Regions from separate parts of the Agrobacterium sp. LEGMi-208b genome, predicted to be linked through region 2. Evidence: predicted binding sites of a transcription regulator. Region 2 holds the regulator's gene; each other region holds the start of a gene.

Region 1 (4,175 bases), on a different replicon from region 2:
TTTGATCGCGAACCGCAGTCGCAGTCAATCAGCCCTGACGAGCCTTGAAACGCGGGTTCTGCTTGTTGATGATGTAGACGCGGCCCTTGCGGCGAACCAGGCGGTTATCGCGATGACGGGCCTTAAGCGCTTTAAGCGAATTCTTGATCTTCATTTTACTGGTCCGCAGTTTTGCACGGTTTCTGCCGTGCTTATTCAAACAATCAAAAGCGCGCAACGGGGCGCGCTCTTTTCGGTTGGCAGGCAGATACCCGTTTGAGCCCTGCCTGTCAACACTCGGCCGCGTCTTTGCCTTAAAAGACTAGGCTTTTCCTGTGCGCAAAAGCTCGGTCACATGGCCCATCTTGCGGCCCGGCCGTGCTTCCGTCTTGCCATAGAGATGCACGAGACAGTCTTTTTTCGACAACCATGCCGGTACATCGTTGATGTCGTCGCCGATGAGGTTGGTCATGATGCAATCGGAGTGGCGCTCCGTGTTGCCGGGTGCGAGGTCCGAGACGGCCCGGATATGCTGCTCGAACTGGGAGATCACGCAGGCCGCTTCCGTCCAGTGGCCGGTATTGTGGACACGCGGCGCCATTTCATTGGCGACCAACGAACCATCCGGCAGGACAAAGAACTCGATGCCGATGACACCGACATAGTCGAGCGCGGCCAGAAGCTTCTCCGCCGATTGCACGGCAACGGCCCGAGCGGCATGCGAAAGCGCTGCCGGCACCGTCGAAGTATGCAGAATGCCATTCAGATGGACGTTTTCGGCCGGATCGTAACAGGTGACGGTGCCGTCCTTGAAACGGGCGGCGATGATCGAAATCTCCCGCTCGAAGGCGATGAAGCTCTCGAGGATTAGCGGCACGCCGCCAAGCGCCGCAAAGGCGCCCGTGAGGTCTTCACCACCCCGGAAGAGACGCTGGCCCTTGCCGTCATAACCCATGCGGCGGGTCTTCAGCACGCCTTTGCCGCCAAACGCGGCGAGAGCGGCTTCCAGTTCGTCCTGGCTGTCCACGGCGCGAAAATCGGCGGTCGGGATGCCGCAGTCGTTGAGGAAGCGTTTTTCCGTCAACCGGTCCTGTGAGGCGCTGAGCGCCTGCGCCGGTGGGTAGACGGGCACGGAAGTGCTGAGCTTTTCGGCGGCTGCGACAGGCACGTTTTCGAATTCGTAGGTGACGACATCGCAGCGGCTTGCGAGTTCTGCAAGCGCCTTTTCGTCATCATATTCCGCGACGATCTGGTCGTTGCAGGCCTGCGCAGCCGGACAATCGGCCTGCGGTTCCAGCACGATGGTGCGGTGGTTGAGGCGGGCTGCGGCCATCGCCAGCATACGCCCGAGCTGCCCGCCACCGATGATGCCGATGGTCAGGTTGGTCGTCTTTGCCATCACATTTGTCGTCACTGGGCGCTGTCCATGGGATATTCCGCGACAGCCGCCGACTGGCGCGCACGCCAGGCATCCAGCCGGTCGGCGAGGTCCTCATCGCTCAGCGCCAGAACCGCGGCGGCGAGAAGGGCTGCGTTGATCGCGCCGGCCTTGCCGATGGCGAGCGTGCCGACGGGAATGCCGGCTGGCATCTGCACGATGGAATAGAGGCTGTCCTGACCGGACATGGTCTTCGATTGTACCGGAACGCCGAAGACCGGAAGCGGCGTCATGGCCGCCGTCATGCCCGGCAGATGGGCAGCGCCGCCGGCGCCGGCGATAACGACCTTGAAGCCCTCGTCCTTCGCGCCATTGGCGAAGTCATAAAGCCGGTCCGGGGTGCGGTGGGCGGAAATGATGCGGGCTTCGTATTCGATGTCGAGCGCATCCAGCGTATCGGCGGCGTTCTTCATGGTCTCCCAGTCGGACTGGCTGCCCATGATGATGGCGACGGGGGGCGTTTCTGCTGTCACGTAATCTCTCCGGCTCAGGCGATGATATCGGGAATGACCTGGTCTTCCAGCTGGGTCATCTTGTCCTTGACGGCCAGCTTTTTCTTTTTCATGCGCTGTATTCTCAGCGCATCGCAGCTGGTCTGGATCATCGCGTTGATCGCCGCGTCATAATCCTCATGCTCCTGGCGCAGCCGCGCCAGCGTGAGCCTGATGTCCGCCTGGTCCTGATCGGGCATCTCGTCATCCCCATTTTATGCCGCCGGATCGGCTCCGGCGCGTATGTCATCCGTTCTGGAGGCTCTATCATCAAATCGCGGTAACGGGAAGTTATCCCTTGCGACCAAATTGCCCACTTATTGCCTTCATTTCGCCTTCGACAAGCGGCGCGATCCGTGTCACATTGCCGTCGTAAACCTGAAACTCCAGCGATGGAGAGCTGGAGGTAGGTTCAAAAAGGAAGGACGTGCCGCATGACCATTCAGGCTCATATTGCATCGCTCGAAAAGAAACACGGTGCTCTGGAGGAGGAGCTCGAAAGTATTCTTGCTTCCCCGTCGTCTGACGATAGAGAGATCGCGGACCTTAAACGTCGAAAACTGCGCCTGAAGGATGAACTGCAGAGGCTCAAGGCCTCGACAAGACATTGATTTATGCCAGACCGCCGACCCTCGATGAATGAGGGCCGGGCGGTCTGAGCCTTTCGAGCTCTGGCGGCGAAAACCTGCTGCCAGAGCTTTTTATTGCCGATTTTTAGAAAGGCAGCCCGTCCCACAGGAGCTTCAGCGCCGCAATCAGCGCCATGGTATACATCAGCGGGTAAAAGACTGATGGTTTCAGATATTTCACCACCCTCGCACCGGCGAGCGTCGCCAGCATCGCCACCGGCAGCAGGCTCGCCGATGTCTTGAGGTTGGTGGCATCGAGCGCGCCGAGCGCGAAATAGGGGATGAGCTTGATCGCATTCATGATGGCGAAGAAACGCACGCTCATGCCGGTATAGGTCTTCGGATCGAGCTTCAGCGGCAGGACATAAATCTGAAAGGGCGGTCCGCCCGCATGGGCCACGAAGCTCGCATAACCGGAAAGGCTGGACCAAAGCGTGGCGGCAGCCGGTCTTTGCGGTTTGGCCGGAATTTCCTGGCCCTTCCGGCTTTTGAAGCTCTCATGGAAATAACGCAGCACGAACAGGATCGTGACCGAGGCGACGACGAGACGCATGGCATCGGCAGATATGAGGCTCGAGGTCGCCCAGCCGAGCGCGATACCGGCGATGGCGCCGGGCAGCATGATGAGCAGCGTTTCCCGGTGATTATGGTGCCGCCACGCCCAGAGCGCCACAAGATCCATAACGATCAGGATCGGCAGGAAGATCGCCGCCGCCTGCACGGGCGAAACGGCAAGCGCCATCAAAGGCACGCCCATCAGGGCCAGAGCGCCGCCCAGCCCGCCCTTGGAAAGGCCGACGAGCACGACTGCGGGAATGGCGACGAGATAAAAATGAAAATCGGTGAGCATGGATGGACGGTTGATCCTTTCGCCGGTCCGGTTTATCGGATTTGTCATATGAAAACGAGTGCAGATTGCGCGGTAAGCGTCTTCTGTCTGAAATGGACGAACCGATGACCCTAGTTGAAGACCGTTGCCGCCTTGTCCTGATCGTTCCGCAATCGGATGACGCGCAAAAGCAGGTGACAGAGGTGGAAGACGCATTGCGGGGCGGCGATGTCGCTTCCGTCATCATTCCGCAATATGGTCTGGATGACGCCGCTTTCCAGAAACGCGCAGAGCTGATCGTGCCCATCATCCAGAAGGCAGGTGCGGCAGCGCTCATCGCCGGTGACAGCCGGGTCGCCGGCCGCGTGAAGGCGGATGGGCTGCATGTGGTCGGCAACGGCGAGGCGCTCGCCGAGGCCGTGGAAAAATTCACGCCGAAGCTCATCGTCGGCGGCGGCAATGCGGATGACCGCCACAAGGCGCTGGAGCAGGGCGAAGCCAATCCCGATTATGTGTTTTTCGGAAAGCTCGAAGGCGACATCAAGCCGGAAGCGCATCCCAAAAATCTCGCGCTCGGCGAATGGTGGGCATCAATGATCGAAATCCCGGCCATCGTCATGGGCGGCACGGATATTTCCTCGGTGGTTGCCGTGGCGGAAACCGGTGTGGAGTTCGTGGCGATGCGCAGCGGCGTTTTCGACAATGCCAGCGGCGCTGCCCAGGCCGTTTCTGAAATCAACGCCCTGCTTGACGAAAAAGCGCCACGGTTTGACGGTTGATACAGGCGATGATCATGCGCTCGGTTCACC
Region 2 (4,175 bases):
TCATGTGCTGCCGCTTGCCATGCCCGGCATCCTGACCGGCACCATCATCGGTCTCGCCCACGCGCTGGGCGAAACGGCGCCGCTGCTGCTGATCGGCATGGTGGCATTCGTCGCGAATTACCCGACAACGCCGATGGATCCGTCCACGGCCCTGCCGGTGCAGATTTACATGTGGGCGAACGAAGCCGAGCGCGCCTTTGTCGAAAGGACATCCGGCGCTATCATCATCCTGCTTTTGTTCCTCATCGTCATGAATGTTGGCGCAATCCTGTTGCGTCGCCGCTTCGAACGGCGCTGGTAGAGGGAGCTTGAGCAATGAACATGTTGTCGGAAGCAGCAGTTGAAAAGGCGCTGGACAAGAAAATGAATGAAGTCTCATACAAGATGATCGGCAAGGACGTTTCGGTTTATTACGGCGAGAAGCGCGCGCTTTACGACGTGAACCTCAACGTTCGGGAAAATACGGTGACCGCGTTGATCGGCCCGTCCGGCTGCGGTAAATCCACCTTCCTGCGTACCCTGAACCGTATGAATGATACGATCGACGGCTGCCGGGTCACCGGCAAGATCACGCTCGACACCGACGATATTTACGATCAGCAGATCGACGTCGTGGAACTGCGCGCCCGTGTCGGCATGGTGTTCCAGAAGCCGAACCCCTTTCCGAAGTCGATCTACGAGAATATTTCCTACGGCCCGCGCATCCACGGTCTCGCCCGCAACAAGGCGGATATGGACCAGATCGTCGAGCAGAGCCTGCAGAAGGCGGGTCTCTGGAACGAGGTGAAGGATCGCCTGCACGAATCCGGCACCGGCCTTTCCGGTGGTCAGCAGCAGCGTCTGTGCATTGCCCGCGCGGTTGCCGTCAGCCCGGAAGTGATCCTGATGGACGAGCCCTGCTCGGCGCTCGACCCGATTGCGACCGCAAAGGTCGAGGAGCTGATCCACGAGCTGCGCACCAATTACACGATCGTCATCGTCACACACTCCATGCAGCAGGCGGCCCGTGTTTCCCAGCGCACGGCCATGTTCCATCTTGGCCATCTTGTCGAGGAAAACGAAACCGACAAGATGTTCACCAATCCCGACGATCAGCGCACGCAGGATTACATCATGGGCCGCTTCGGCTGATCCCGGCCGGCGCTTTATCGAAACCGAACAAGACTGGTGCCTCTGCCGTGCCCGCTCTGGGCACGCGCATGCAGGCCAAGCCGGAGGACTAGACCATGACACAGACAACGACCCATTCGCATATCGTTTCCGTCTATGACGATGAATTGAAGTTTCTGACGCGCCGCATCGCGGAAATGGGCGGTCTTGCGGAACAGATGTGCGCCGACGCCGTGCGTGCGCTCGTCAATTCCGATGCCGCACTTGCGCAGAAGGTCATTTCCGACGATACGATCCTCGACCATTCCGAGCGGGAGATCGGCGACAAGGCCATCGTCACCATCGCCAGACGTCAGCCGATGGCGGCCGATCTTCGCGAGATCATCGGCACCCTGCGTATCGCCGGCGACCTCGAGCGCGTCGGTGATCTCGGTAAGAACACCGCCAAGCGCGTCATCGCGGTTGCCGGAACCGGCGTGCCGCGCAAGCTCGCCCGCGGCATCGAGCATCTGTCGGAGCTGGCACTGGTGCAGCTCAAGGAAGTCCTTGACGTCTATTCCACACGCTCCGCCGAGAAGGCCAATGCCATCCGCGAGCGCGACGAGGAAATCGACGCCATGTATACGTCGCTCTTCCGCGAGCTTCTGACCTACATGATGGAAGATCCGCGCAACATCACCACCTGCACGCATCTTCTTTTCTGCGCCAAGAACATCGAGCGTATCGGCGACCACGCCACCAATATCGCCGAAACGATCTATTACATGACCACCGGCAGCCAGCCGGAGGGCGAGCGTCCGAAGGACGACAGTTCCAACACGCTCGGTTCGGTGACCGAGTAACAGACAAGCAGCGGCTTGCGGAGTTAGCATATGGTGCCCAAGATTGCAGTTGTGGAAGACGAGGAAGCGCTAAGCGTCCTGCTTCGTTACAATCTCGAGGCTGAGGGATATGACGTCGACACGATACCCCGTGGCGACGAGGCGGAAATCAGGCTGCAGGAGCGTATTCCGGATCTTCTCATCCTGGACTGGATGTTGCCCGGCGTTTCCGGCATCGAACTGTGCCGGCGGCTTAGAATGCGGCCGGAAACCGAACGCCTGCCCATCATCATGCTGACGGCGCGCGGCGAGGAAAGCGAACGGGTTCGTGGCCTCGCCACCGGCGCCGACGATTATGTCGTCAAGCCGTTCTCGACGCCGGAACTCATGGCCCGCGTCAAGGCCATGCTGCGCCGGGCTCGTCCTGAGGTTCTGTCTTCGGTGCTGAAATGCGGTGATATCGAACTGGATCGCGAGACCCATCGCGTTCACCGGAAAAGCCGCGAAGTGCGCCTCGGCCCGACGGAGTTCCGGCTGCTGGAATTCCTGATGACCTCTCCGGGCCGGGTATTCTCCCGCTCGCAATTGCTGGATGGCGTCTGGGGCCACGATATCTATGTGGATGAGCGTACCGTCGACGTGCATGTCGGACGTCTGCGCAAGGCGCTCAATTTTTCGCATATGCAGGATGTCATCCGCACCGTGCGCGGTGCTGGATATTCGATGGAAGCCTGAGCAAAACCGAAACCGATGGTTTCACTCGGGATAATTCCCCAAAAATCAGAAGGCCCGGGACCGGAATGGGTGTCGGGCCTTTCGATTTTGAACCTTCCGCAAATGCGGCACCCCTGTCATTCTTGGGGGCGATAGACGGTTCGCTGAGATTTGGACTGCGCAGAGAAGCCAGTCAGGAAGGGCGCGGCACGCCGCCGACGAATTCAGAGCATTTGCAGTAAGGGACGCTTCGCGGTTTGCGTCCGCAGATTGCGCAAGAACAAGGATTGGAGCGCCTCTTAAACAACGCGTGCTGCAAGGAGGAACCGCCTTGAATTTTCCCACAAAAAAACGGGCCCGAAGGCCCGTAGTTTTTGAGTGTCAAATGCGTGCCGCAACACTCAAGCCTTGCGACGCTCGCTTACCGGCTGGTAGGCAAGCTTTGCATGGAACTTGCAATAGGGCGAAGATTCCAGTGCTTCACAACCGCAGAAATGGAAATCGTCTTTCAAGGGGTCGCCGACCGGCCACTTGCAGGTGCGCTCCGTCAGTTCCGTCAGCGTCAGGCGACGGGAAATTGGCGTAACCACGTTCTTGGAAGGAACGTATTCGAGAACTTCGGCGGTCTCGATATCGATCTCCTCGTGCAGCGCGGTTGCCGCGTTGGAGCGGTTCAAGGCCCGTGCGGGGGCAGCGCTGACGCGGGTTGCGAAATTCGTCGCGCGTGGGGCAGGGGCGGCAGCGCGCTTGGGCGCGGAACGCGCCGAAGTCACCGGGCCGCCGGCCTTCACGCGGCCAGGCAGGTTAAGGCGATGGACCTTGCCGATTACGGCATTGCGGCTGACACCGCCCAGCTGTGCCGCTATCTGGCTGGCGCTAAGCCCCTCGGACCACAATTTCTTGAGTTTTTCGACCCGCTCGTCTGTCCAGTTCATGCCGCTTCTCCGCTCGTCGCGTATAATGTCGGCAGAATCCCTCTCCGTCTCGCGGGCGTGCCGCGAGCGTGGTTTCCGCCGGATTTTTGGTGACTAGTTCCGCCGCAATGCAGTCTAGTAATTAGCGATTAACCTAGTGCCAGCCTGACTCTGTGGCAAGAGTCGGGGGAATCATCTGGAATCGATTTTCCGGTTTTCCCCAACTTGCTGGCGAGTTGAGTCTGAAAGGCAACACCTTGGGCCTCACCGGCCACCTCCTACTAGTGCTTGAGAAGCCCGGGAAACGCGGACTTTTGTTGACATCGGCAGGCGAAGTGACAATAGTGCCCCTGCCGCCGCGAGGCGGCATTTTTGATTTTCAGGCAAGGGATAACCCCGAAGGCCTATTGACAACGTCTGACAGCGCATCCGCGCAAGGAGTGATACAGCCATGGCCGAAGCCGCCGCGCCATTGTTCGATACATTTGCAAGAGCCCCCCTGCGCTTCGAGCGAGGCGAGGGCGTCTGGCTGTTCACGGAAAGCGGCGAACGATATCTGGATTTTGCAGCCGGTGTCGCGGTCAACTCGCTGGGCCACGCCCATCCGCACCTCGTG
Region 3 (4,175 bases), 250 kb from region 2:
CTGGCAATTGTTCGCGCCGGCTATCCTGCCCATCGCCGGTCATGCCACGCGCTTGCCCTGACGCCAGACCGAACGGGCGACCGGCACGCCATCCTCGCGATGAACGCGGACCAGATCGGCCCGCAGTCCCGTTGCGATACGACCACGGTCAACAAGGCCAACCGTCCGGGCGGGCGTGGCAGTGACCATGCGGAGCGCTTCCGGCAGAGAGATGGCTTCCACCTGATCGGCGAGCAGGAAGGGCGCGAAGAGCAGGCTGAACGGCACATAATCGGAAGAAAGAACATCCAGCACGCCGATCTCCGCGAGATCGCGGGCGGCGATATTGCCGGAATGGGATTTGCCGCGGACGATGTTCGGCGCACCCATCAGCACGCTCATGCCAGCGCTGTGCGAGGCCTTTGCAGCCTCGACGCTGGTGGGGAATTCCGCCAGTTTCACGCCGTGGCCGATAGCCTCGCCGACATGCGCTTCGGTGGCATCGTCATGGCTTGCGACGGTGATGCCGCGTTCGGCGCAGCGGGCGGCAAGATAATCGCGGTGCTTGGCGGAAAATTCCGCCGAAGCAGCCTGCCGCCGCCGCACGAACTCGGCGAAAGCCTCGTCGCTCAAGCCGCGCTTCTTCTGGTAGTAGAAAATGTACTGATCCATCGACTGGAACTGGCGCTGACCCGGGGAGTGGTCCATCAACGAAATCAGCCGCACGCGCGGATCGGTTTCGAAGTCTTCGAAATGCTCCAGCACATCGGCGGAGGCGACCTCACAGCGCAGATGCAGCAGGTGGTCCGCACGCAGGCGGTTCTGGTCGGCTGCTGCCTCGATGGCGTCAGCCATTTCGCGCATTTCGCCCTTCTTGAAACCGCCATCCTCATCCGAACCGAGCCGCAGGCAGTCGAATACGGTGGTGATGCCGGAGGCCGCGACCTGCGCGTCATGGGCCTGAATGGCGGCGATCTTGTCCCAGATAACGCCAGGGCGCGGCGAATAATGCTGCTCCAGATGGTCGGTGTGCAGTTCCACCAGGCCGGGGATCAGGAAGTCACCTTCGAGGTCTTCTCCGGTCTTGGAGGCGCCTTCGCTGATATCGGCGATCTTGCCATCACGGATCAGGACGGAACCCAGAATAATATCGTCTTCCAGAACGATACGGGCATTGGAAAGGGCGTGCTCGGTCATGGGTTCGCATCTTTCTTTGGTGGCTGGCCAAGGGGGTGCCAGCTATGAACGGTAAAGGGCGCGCCACGCGTTTCTTCAATGAACAAAGCGAGGCCGGAAATGCTGAGGGGCTGATCAACGAACTCGGAAAACCGCGCCGAAAGCACCTCGTGCATGGCGGGCTGATCGTTCTCGTCGATGCGGCCGGTCAGCGTCATGTGAAAACGGAAGTCATCCATCACATGCGGATAACCCCAGAGCGACAGATTTTGCCGCTGGCTCTCCGTCAGCATTTGTGGCCGCCGCCGGGCAATATCTGTCTCAGACAGAGGCGCGCGAAACCGGTCGAAATGATCGACGATCTCGGCGGCAAAATCCTGCAGCGGCTGGTAAATGCGATCCGGAACCAGTGCGAAAAAAGGCCCGAGCGCACCGACGACGACGCGGGGAATTTCGAAGGCAGGCTGGCGGGCCGCGAAATCTTCGAAGGCCGCGAGCAGCTCCGCCTCGCTGTATTTTTCGGCAAGTTCGAAAGGCGCCTTCAGGGTGGCGTGGAAACCATAACGGCGGGGTTCTTCCGTCATCTCGGCATAGTCGTCGTGGTCGTCATGCAATGTGTCGGAAAATGCATTTCGGCCCAGCCAGCGCGACGCTGCTTCAGTCAGCGGATGATCCTTAGCCGGAGAAAAATAGATGGCGTAGCGCACGGCAAGCACTCTTCAGTGTCATGGGAAACCAGGGATGAGAAGCTATTTGGCGTGACTCGCCCGCTTCCCGCAAGGTCAGGAGTGCGAGGTAATTGGTTTCCGTGACAGAATGATGATGCCGAGGGAAAAAAGCGCATTCGAAATGCGGTAGAACTAGCGAATACGCTCCAATCGCAGATGGACGAGGCGAGGGGATATGGTCGGCGTCCGTGAGGGCTTTGCAAATGCCCGAGGGGCGGGACAACAAATGCCGTTATGGCTTTTATCATCCCGCTCTTTCTAGGCTTAGTGCTGTGTTTTACCGATCAGGCGCGAACGCAGGGAATTGGAGATGTGGTCGAACAGGAAAACGACGAAGAGGATGAGCAGAACCATATAGGCGACCTTGTCCCAGTCGGCATTGGTACCCATCGCTTCCAGCAGTTTCAGGCCGATGCCGCCGGCACCCACCGCACCGATGATGGTGGCGGAACGGGTGTTGCTTTCCCAGAAGTAGAGCGATTGCGAAATGAAGACCGGCAGAACCTGCGGCAACACGCCGAAGCGATTGACCGCAATCGGGGATGCACCGACCGACTTGACGCCCTCGCGCTGCTTGTCGTCGACATTTTCCAGTGCCTCGGCGTAGACTTTGCCGAGCGCCCCGGTATCGGTGAAGAAGATCGCGGCAATGCCGGGGATCGGTCCGGGGCCGAAACTGCGGGTGAAGAACAGCGCCCAGATCAGCATGTCGATGGAACGCAGGAAGTCGAACAGGCGCTTCATGCCCCAGTTTGCGGCCTTGTTGGCGGTGATGTTGCGGGCGGCGATGAAGGCGAGCGGCAGGGCAACGAGCGTGCCGAACAGCGTGCCCACAAATGCCATCACCAGCGTCTGCATCAGCTTGGAGAGAATATCGGCATGTTGCCAGACGCTGTTGTCGAGGAAATCATCGACCATATGGCCGATGTTGGAGCGCTCGGGATCGAGCCTTTCTCCCCAGAGCGCCAGCGCGGCGAGTTCACCATAACCCTTGCCCCAGAATTCCGATTTGGTGTCGAACAGGAAGTTGGCCCATCCAAGGAAACGGCGCTGCACATAGACCTGGCTGGTGCGGATTTCCGCCTGGCCGGCAAAGCCGTAATGCACGAGAACCTTCTTGCCGTCCTGTTGGATTTCGTCGGGCAGGCCCTGCGGAGCGACCGCCGCATCGTCATTGATGATGACGGGGTAGTTCTTGCCGTCGACATAGACATCCACCCGGGTCGGGGTCACATCGAGGCGGTTTTGCGTACCGGCATAGACCACACTGTAGCCGCCGCCCGGCAGGGGCTGCAGCCAGTCGATCTTCGCATCGGTGGGATATTGCCCGCGGCTTGACCATTGCGGTTCAACCTTGCCGTCTTCGAAACGCAGGCGCGGCTGGGCGCGCCAGGAATACCAGTCCTGAATATAGCTCGAAGCGCGATCCCACCGCCCCTGCATGAAAGCCGGCCCGACATTGAAGAAGAAAAAGCAGCCAATGAGATAGGCGGTGACGGCAAGAAGGCCGACGAGCAGGCCATACCGTTGCATGAAACTGCGGTTGAATACGCCGGGATATGCAGCCGTCAGCCTCTCGCGGTCGGCGGTGTTGAGAATGAAGCTGGACGACATCAGGCCGCTCCCCGTCCGAATTCGAAGGATTGTTGGCCGATCAGCTTACGGCGCAGCCAGCTGGAAAACTGGTCGACGGCGATGATGGTGATCAGCAGAAGGATGATGATGGCATAGGTCTTCGACGCGTGATCGTTACCGATCGACAGGCGGAAGACCTCGCCGATGCCGCCGCCGCCCACCGCGCCGATGATCGTGGAGGCGCGCACGTTGATTTCGGCGCGCAGCAGCGCGTAGGACACGAAATTGGGCAGAACCTGCGGCACGATGGCGAAGCGTACCCGCTCCAGCCAGTTGGCACCAGCGGCGCGCAGGCCTTCATCCGGTTTCATGTCGGCATTTTCGACGACTTCGAAGAAGAGCTTGCCCAAAGCGCCGATCGTATGAACCGAAATCGCGATGATGGCCGCGATCGGACCGATCGACAGGATGGCGGTCAGCAGCCCGGCGACGACGATTTCAGGAAAGGCTCGCAGCACTTCCATCACCCGGCGCACCACCCAGCGCACGAGGCCAGCGCCGACGAGATTGGTGGAGGCAAAGAAGCAGAGCACGAAGGCGAAACTCGTGCCGATGATTGTCGAGACCAGCGCGATATTGAGCGTGATGATCAGCTGGTAGATGAAATGCGGGATGTAGAAGCCGTCGGTGATGTAAACGCGATCCGCGACATAATTA
Region 4 (4,175 bases), 1.3 Mb from region 2:
GGAAAGAACCTCAAGCTCGGCCTTCAGGTTCACCTCGTAATCCTTGGCGGCCTCGAAACGGTCGCGGGCGGCCTGCCGGTTCTGCGACATCATGATGATCGGCGCCTGAATGGCGGCCAGCATGGAAAGCAGCAGGTTGAGGAAGATGAAGGGGTAGGGATCAAAGGCGCCGGTGGTCAGGATGATGGTATTGATCACGGCCCAGAAGATCAGGAAAAAACAGAATGCGAGGATAAAACCCCAGGAGCCGCCGACCCTGGCGATATTGTCGGCCAGCCTGTCGCCGAGACTGGCGCCAGCGGAAAATTCCGCGTTGGTGTCCGTCGAAATCAGCTTTTTCTGATGTGACAGTTCGAGAATGCGCCGCTCCACTTCGCCGATTTCGCGGGAGGAACGTTTGAAATGCGAAACGATATAGTCGGAGATATCTGACACGGTGTGTCTCCGGTTCTGGTGGGGCGATGCGGATATTTCCCGAGATAAACCCGCTTGGTGGCGGAATTCAAACGATTTCCACCACCATGCGGTTCAGGCGTCGCCGCCGAAAACCATCAGACCGCCGGCGCGCCCTCGTGCAGCCAGTTGAAACCGGGGAAGAAGCGCTCGCGGCCATATTGCTGGCCGAACATCATGTCGAATTGCAGCAGGCGGTAATCGCGCACCACGTCGGGAACGGCGTTCGGGGCAATCGACCAGTCGGGCAGGGCCTTGCCATCGGTCGTCACCAGCATATGCCGGTCGATGACGGAAAAGGCCTGCTGCACCTCGCCGAGCGTGCCGGTGTAGAAGGGATCGGAGAAGCCCGCCGTCTTCAGCACGTGATAGGGCAGAAGCGCCGGGCTGATGGTGCCGATATTCTTGCGCACGCCCTTTTTGGAAGACCAGACGACCAGCGGCGTCTCGTGTTCCTTCTTCATCACGTCAAGCGGTGCGCGGCGGCTGGCCACCATGCCTGGCATGTAGCCGCTTTCCACGAAGGTCTGGCCGAGCGGCGGCAGGTGATCGCCGAAGAGGACGATGATGGTTTCACGATCGCGCTTCTTCGCCCAGCGCATCAGTTTCAGCAGCGCTTCGTCAGCTTCCGCCACCCCTTGGGAATAGGTGGCGAGCGCCTGCGAGGCCGAGGCGGAGAGATCGCCTTCGACGCCGATGGTGTTTTCCGCGTAACGGGTCGCCTCGTAAGGCCCATGTCCCTGCAGGGTGACGGCGAAGAGGAAAAGCGGGTTCTGCGCCTTCTCGGCCGTCGCCATGATCTCGTCCATCAGCGCATCGTCGGAGGCGAAGTTGCCGCGTTTCTCCATCGCCGGCAGCGTCTCTTCCGAGCGGAATTCCTCGAAGCCGAAATTTCTGTAGACCTGCTTGCGGTTCCAGAACCATTCCTGGAACGGATGCATGGCGATGGCGGAATAGCCTTCGCCGCGGAAGAAGCTGGCGAGCGAGGGCACCGGGCGGCGGATATATTGCTGGTAGGGAATGCTGCCATAGGGCAGGAAGGCGTTGGAAAAGCCGGTCAGCGCCTCGAATTCGACATTCGCCGTCATGCCGCCGAACTCGGGCGAAAACACATTGCCGGACTGTTTGGCGCGGATCGTCGGCATCGGGTCGGCAGAAAGGTTCACATTTTTGAGCCGGGCCGGATCCCACAGCGATTCGCTCATCAGCATGATGACATCGGGGTAATCGCCCTTGTTGGCGGCGAAAGAAGCGGGTTGCGAGGTGAGATCGGCAATGCTGTTTTCGCCGTAACCCTGCGGCGCCGAGACATTGGCCATGGGAATATTGAAGGCGAAGGCCATCAGGAAGCCGTTATGGCGGTAGTTTTCCTGCTGATCCCACATCATCGGAATGATGTTGAGGCGATCGCGGACCCAGGAATAATGCGAATAATCCATCAGCGAGGCGAGGCCGGCAAGAAGCGGCAGCGCCAGTGCGAGCCCCGCGGTGCGTTCACGCCAGCTCAATGACGGGGAATGCCGGCGCGCCAGCAGCCAGAGCGCCACGAGAGCCGCAATGGCGGCGCAGATGCCAAGACCGACCAGTACTGCCGTCAGCGGTTGCGCCTTCAGCATCGTGGGCAAAAGCTCGAGAATCTGGCGGCCGAACAGCAGGTCGGATGGGTAAAGCGGATCGGAGAGATAGGTCTGTTTCTGCGCGGAAATAAGCCCGGTCAGCGCGCAGAGCGGCGCAACTGCGATGAGGGACAGATAACGCCGGCCAAGAAGTGCATCCAGTGCGACGAGAAGGGTGAGCACGGCGGCAATGGTGGTCATGCCCGGGCGGGCGGAGGAGGTGAGGAAAGCACCGACATCCTGGAGCGAACCACGGGCGATCCATTCCAGCGCCACGACGAGCACGATCGACGCGACCGTCAGATTGGCAAGCGGATAGGCCGTGCCCGAAAGCTTCGAAAGGCTCCTTGTCCATGCGGGCGAAAAGACGAAACCAGCCTTTTCGGAAGCCGTTGTTTTTGGCGCCGAATCTCTCAAACTCATACTCCGGTATTGCAGGCGTCCACCCAATCCGGGGAGATGAATCGGGCGTCGCAAAAGTGTCATGTAACTGTCACATAAGCGCGATGAACGCGACATGAACTTTGCGGAGGATGGCTGGCGCGGCGATAACCTTAGCGTGAACGCGTGCCTGCCATGCGTAACGGATGCCGCCATGCAATTGCCGCGTTGCGGAGCGGGCACGGGCGCGGTATTGAAAAGCCATGAGCGACAGACACGATATAGAAAACCATCTCCGGATTGCCGTCGGGCAGTTCAATCCCACCGTTGGCGACGTGGCGGGCAATCTCGCCAGGGCGCGTGAGGCGAGGGCCGATGCGGCAACGCAGGGCGCCGACCTTCTGCTTCTGACCGAACTGTTCATTTCAGGCTATCCGCCTGAAGATCTGGTGCTGAAGCCGGCTTTTCTGAAAGCCTGCCTGAAGGCGGTGGAAGAGCTGGCGGCGGAGACCGCCGATGGCGGGCCGGGTGTCGTGATCGGTTTTCCGCGACAGGGGGAGACGGGCCGGCACAATTCGGTGGCGCTGCTGGATGGCGGCAAGATCATTGCGCTGCGCGACAAGATTGACCTGCCCAATTACGGCGAGTTCGACGAGAAGCGGGTTTTCGCCGAAGGTTCGATTTCCGGCCCCTATAATTTCCGCGGTGTCCGGATCGGCATTCCGATCTGCGAGGAAATCTGGAACGACATGGGCGTGTGCGAGACGCTGGCCGAAAGCGGTGCGGAAATCCTGCTGGTGCCGAACGGTTCGCCCTATTATCGCGGCAAGCTGGATGTGCGCCATCAGGTGGCGCTCAGGCAGGTGATCGAAAGCGGCCTGCCGCTCGTCTTCGCCAACCAGCTGGGCGGGCAGGACGAGCTGGTGTTCGACGGTGCAAGCTTCGGCTTCAATGCCGATAAAACGCTTGCCTTCCAGATGAGCCAGTTCGAGGCCACACTTGCCGTCACCGACTGGAAACGCACTGCCGATGGCTGGCATTGCGAAAGCGGGCCATTCTCGAAAATCCCCGAAGGCGAGGAGGCGGATTATCGCGCCTGCATGCTGGGCTTCCGCGATTACGTCAACAAGAACGGCTTCAAGAGTGTGGTTCTCGGCCTTTCCGGCGGTATCGATTCGGCGATCTGCGCGGCACTGGCTGTCGATGCGCTCGGCGAGGAGCGGGTGCGCTGCATCATGCTGCCCTACCGCTACACCTCGGAAGAATCGCTGAAAGACGCCGCCGATTGCGCGAAAGCGCTGGGTTGCCGTTACGATATCGTGCCGATTTCGGAGCCAGTGGAGGGTTTCCTTTCGGCGCTTTCCGATCTCTTCGAGGGTACGGAAGAGGGCATTACCGAGGAAAACCTGCAGAGCCGCACGCGCGGCACCATTTTGATGGCCGTCTCGAACAAGTTCGGCTCGATGGTGGTGACGACGGGCAACAAGTCCGAGATGTCAGTGGGTTACGCCACGCTCTATGGCGACATGAATGGCGGTTTCAACCCCATCAAGGACCTCTACAAGATGCAGGTCTATGCCATTTCCAGCTGGCGCAACGCCCATGTGCCGCCGGGTGCGCTCGGTCCTTCCGGTGAGGTGATCCCGGCCAATATCATTTCCAAGGCCCCGTCGGCCGAATTGCGACCCAACCAGACCGACCAGGATTCGCTGCCGCCCTATCCGG

The links. The regulator PhoB, encoded in region 2, activates phosphate uptake and scavenging genes when phosphate is short. The targets are predictions, from matches to a motif close to TGTCATNNANCTGTCAT.
Region 1: AC5YUO_RS18405 (YdcH family protein) is a predicted target of PhoB. The motif match lies at 2,266-2,282, and genes of this name have one in related genera.
Region 3: AC5YUO_RS07115 (DUF1045 domain-containing protein) is a predicted target of PhoB. The motif match lies at 1,964-1,980, and genes of this name have one in related genera.
Region 4: AC5YUO_RS14450 (LTA synthase family protein) is a predicted target of PhoB. The motif match lies at 2,550-2,566, and genes of this name have one in related genera.

The regions. Positions count from the first base shown of each region.
Region 1 covers NZ_CM183446.1:797,628-801,802, reverse strand. The annotation lists gene ykgO (type B 50S ribosomal protein L36) at 29-154, opposite strand; gene AC5YUO_RS18420 (5-(carboxyamino)imidazole ribonucleotide synthase) at 302-1,378, opposite strand; gene purE (5-(carboxyamino)imidazole ribonucleotide mutase) at 1,390-1,857, opposite strand; gene AC5YUO_RS18410 (YdcH family protein) at 1,905-2,108, opposite strand; gene AC5YUO_RS18405 (YdcH family protein) at 2,343-2,519, shown strand; gene AC5YUO_RS18400 (sulfite exporter TauE/SafE family protein) at 2,623-3,387, opposite strand; gene AC5YUO_RS18395 (thiamine phosphate synthase) at 3,492-4,145, shown strand; gene AC5YUO_RS18390 (tetratricopeptide repeat protein) at 4,154-4,175, shown strand, end outside.
Region 2 covers NZ_CM183445.1:1,172,967-1,177,141, reverse strand. The annotation lists gene pstA (phosphate ABC transporter permease PstA) at 1-301, shown strand, start outside; gene pstB (phosphate ABC transporter ATP-binding protein PstB) at 316-1,131, shown strand; gene phoU (phosphate signaling complex protein PhoU) at 1,227-1,952, shown strand; gene phoB (phosphate regulon transcriptional regulator PhoB) at 1,983-2,666, shown strand; gene AC5YUO_RS05850 (GcrA family cell cycle regulator) at 3,047-3,580, opposite strand; gene AC5YUO_RS05845 (aspartate aminotransferase family protein) at 4,011-4,175, shown strand, end outside.
Region 3 covers NZ_CM183445.1:1,423,358-1,427,532, reverse strand. The annotation lists gene phnN (phosphonate metabolism protein/1,5-bisphosphokinase (PRPP-forming) PhnN) at 1-43, opposite strand, end outside; gene AC5YUO_RS07120 (alpha-D-ribose 1-methylphosphonate 5-triphosphate diphosphatase) at 40-1,176, opposite strand; gene AC5YUO_RS07115 (DUF1045 domain-containing protein) at 1,173-1,871, opposite strand; gene phnE (phosphonate ABC transporter, permease protein PhnE) at 2,148-3,497, opposite strand; gene phnE (phosphonate ABC transporter, permease protein PhnE) at 3,497-4,175, opposite strand, start outside.
Region 4 covers NZ_CM183445.1:2,950,471-2,954,645, forward strand. The annotation lists gene AC5YUO_RS14445 (DUF1003 domain-containing protein) at 1-435, opposite strand, end outside; gene AC5YUO_RS14450 (LTA synthase family protein) at 552-2,492, opposite strand; gene AC5YUO_RS14455 (NAD+ synthase) at 2,714-4,175, shown strand, end outside.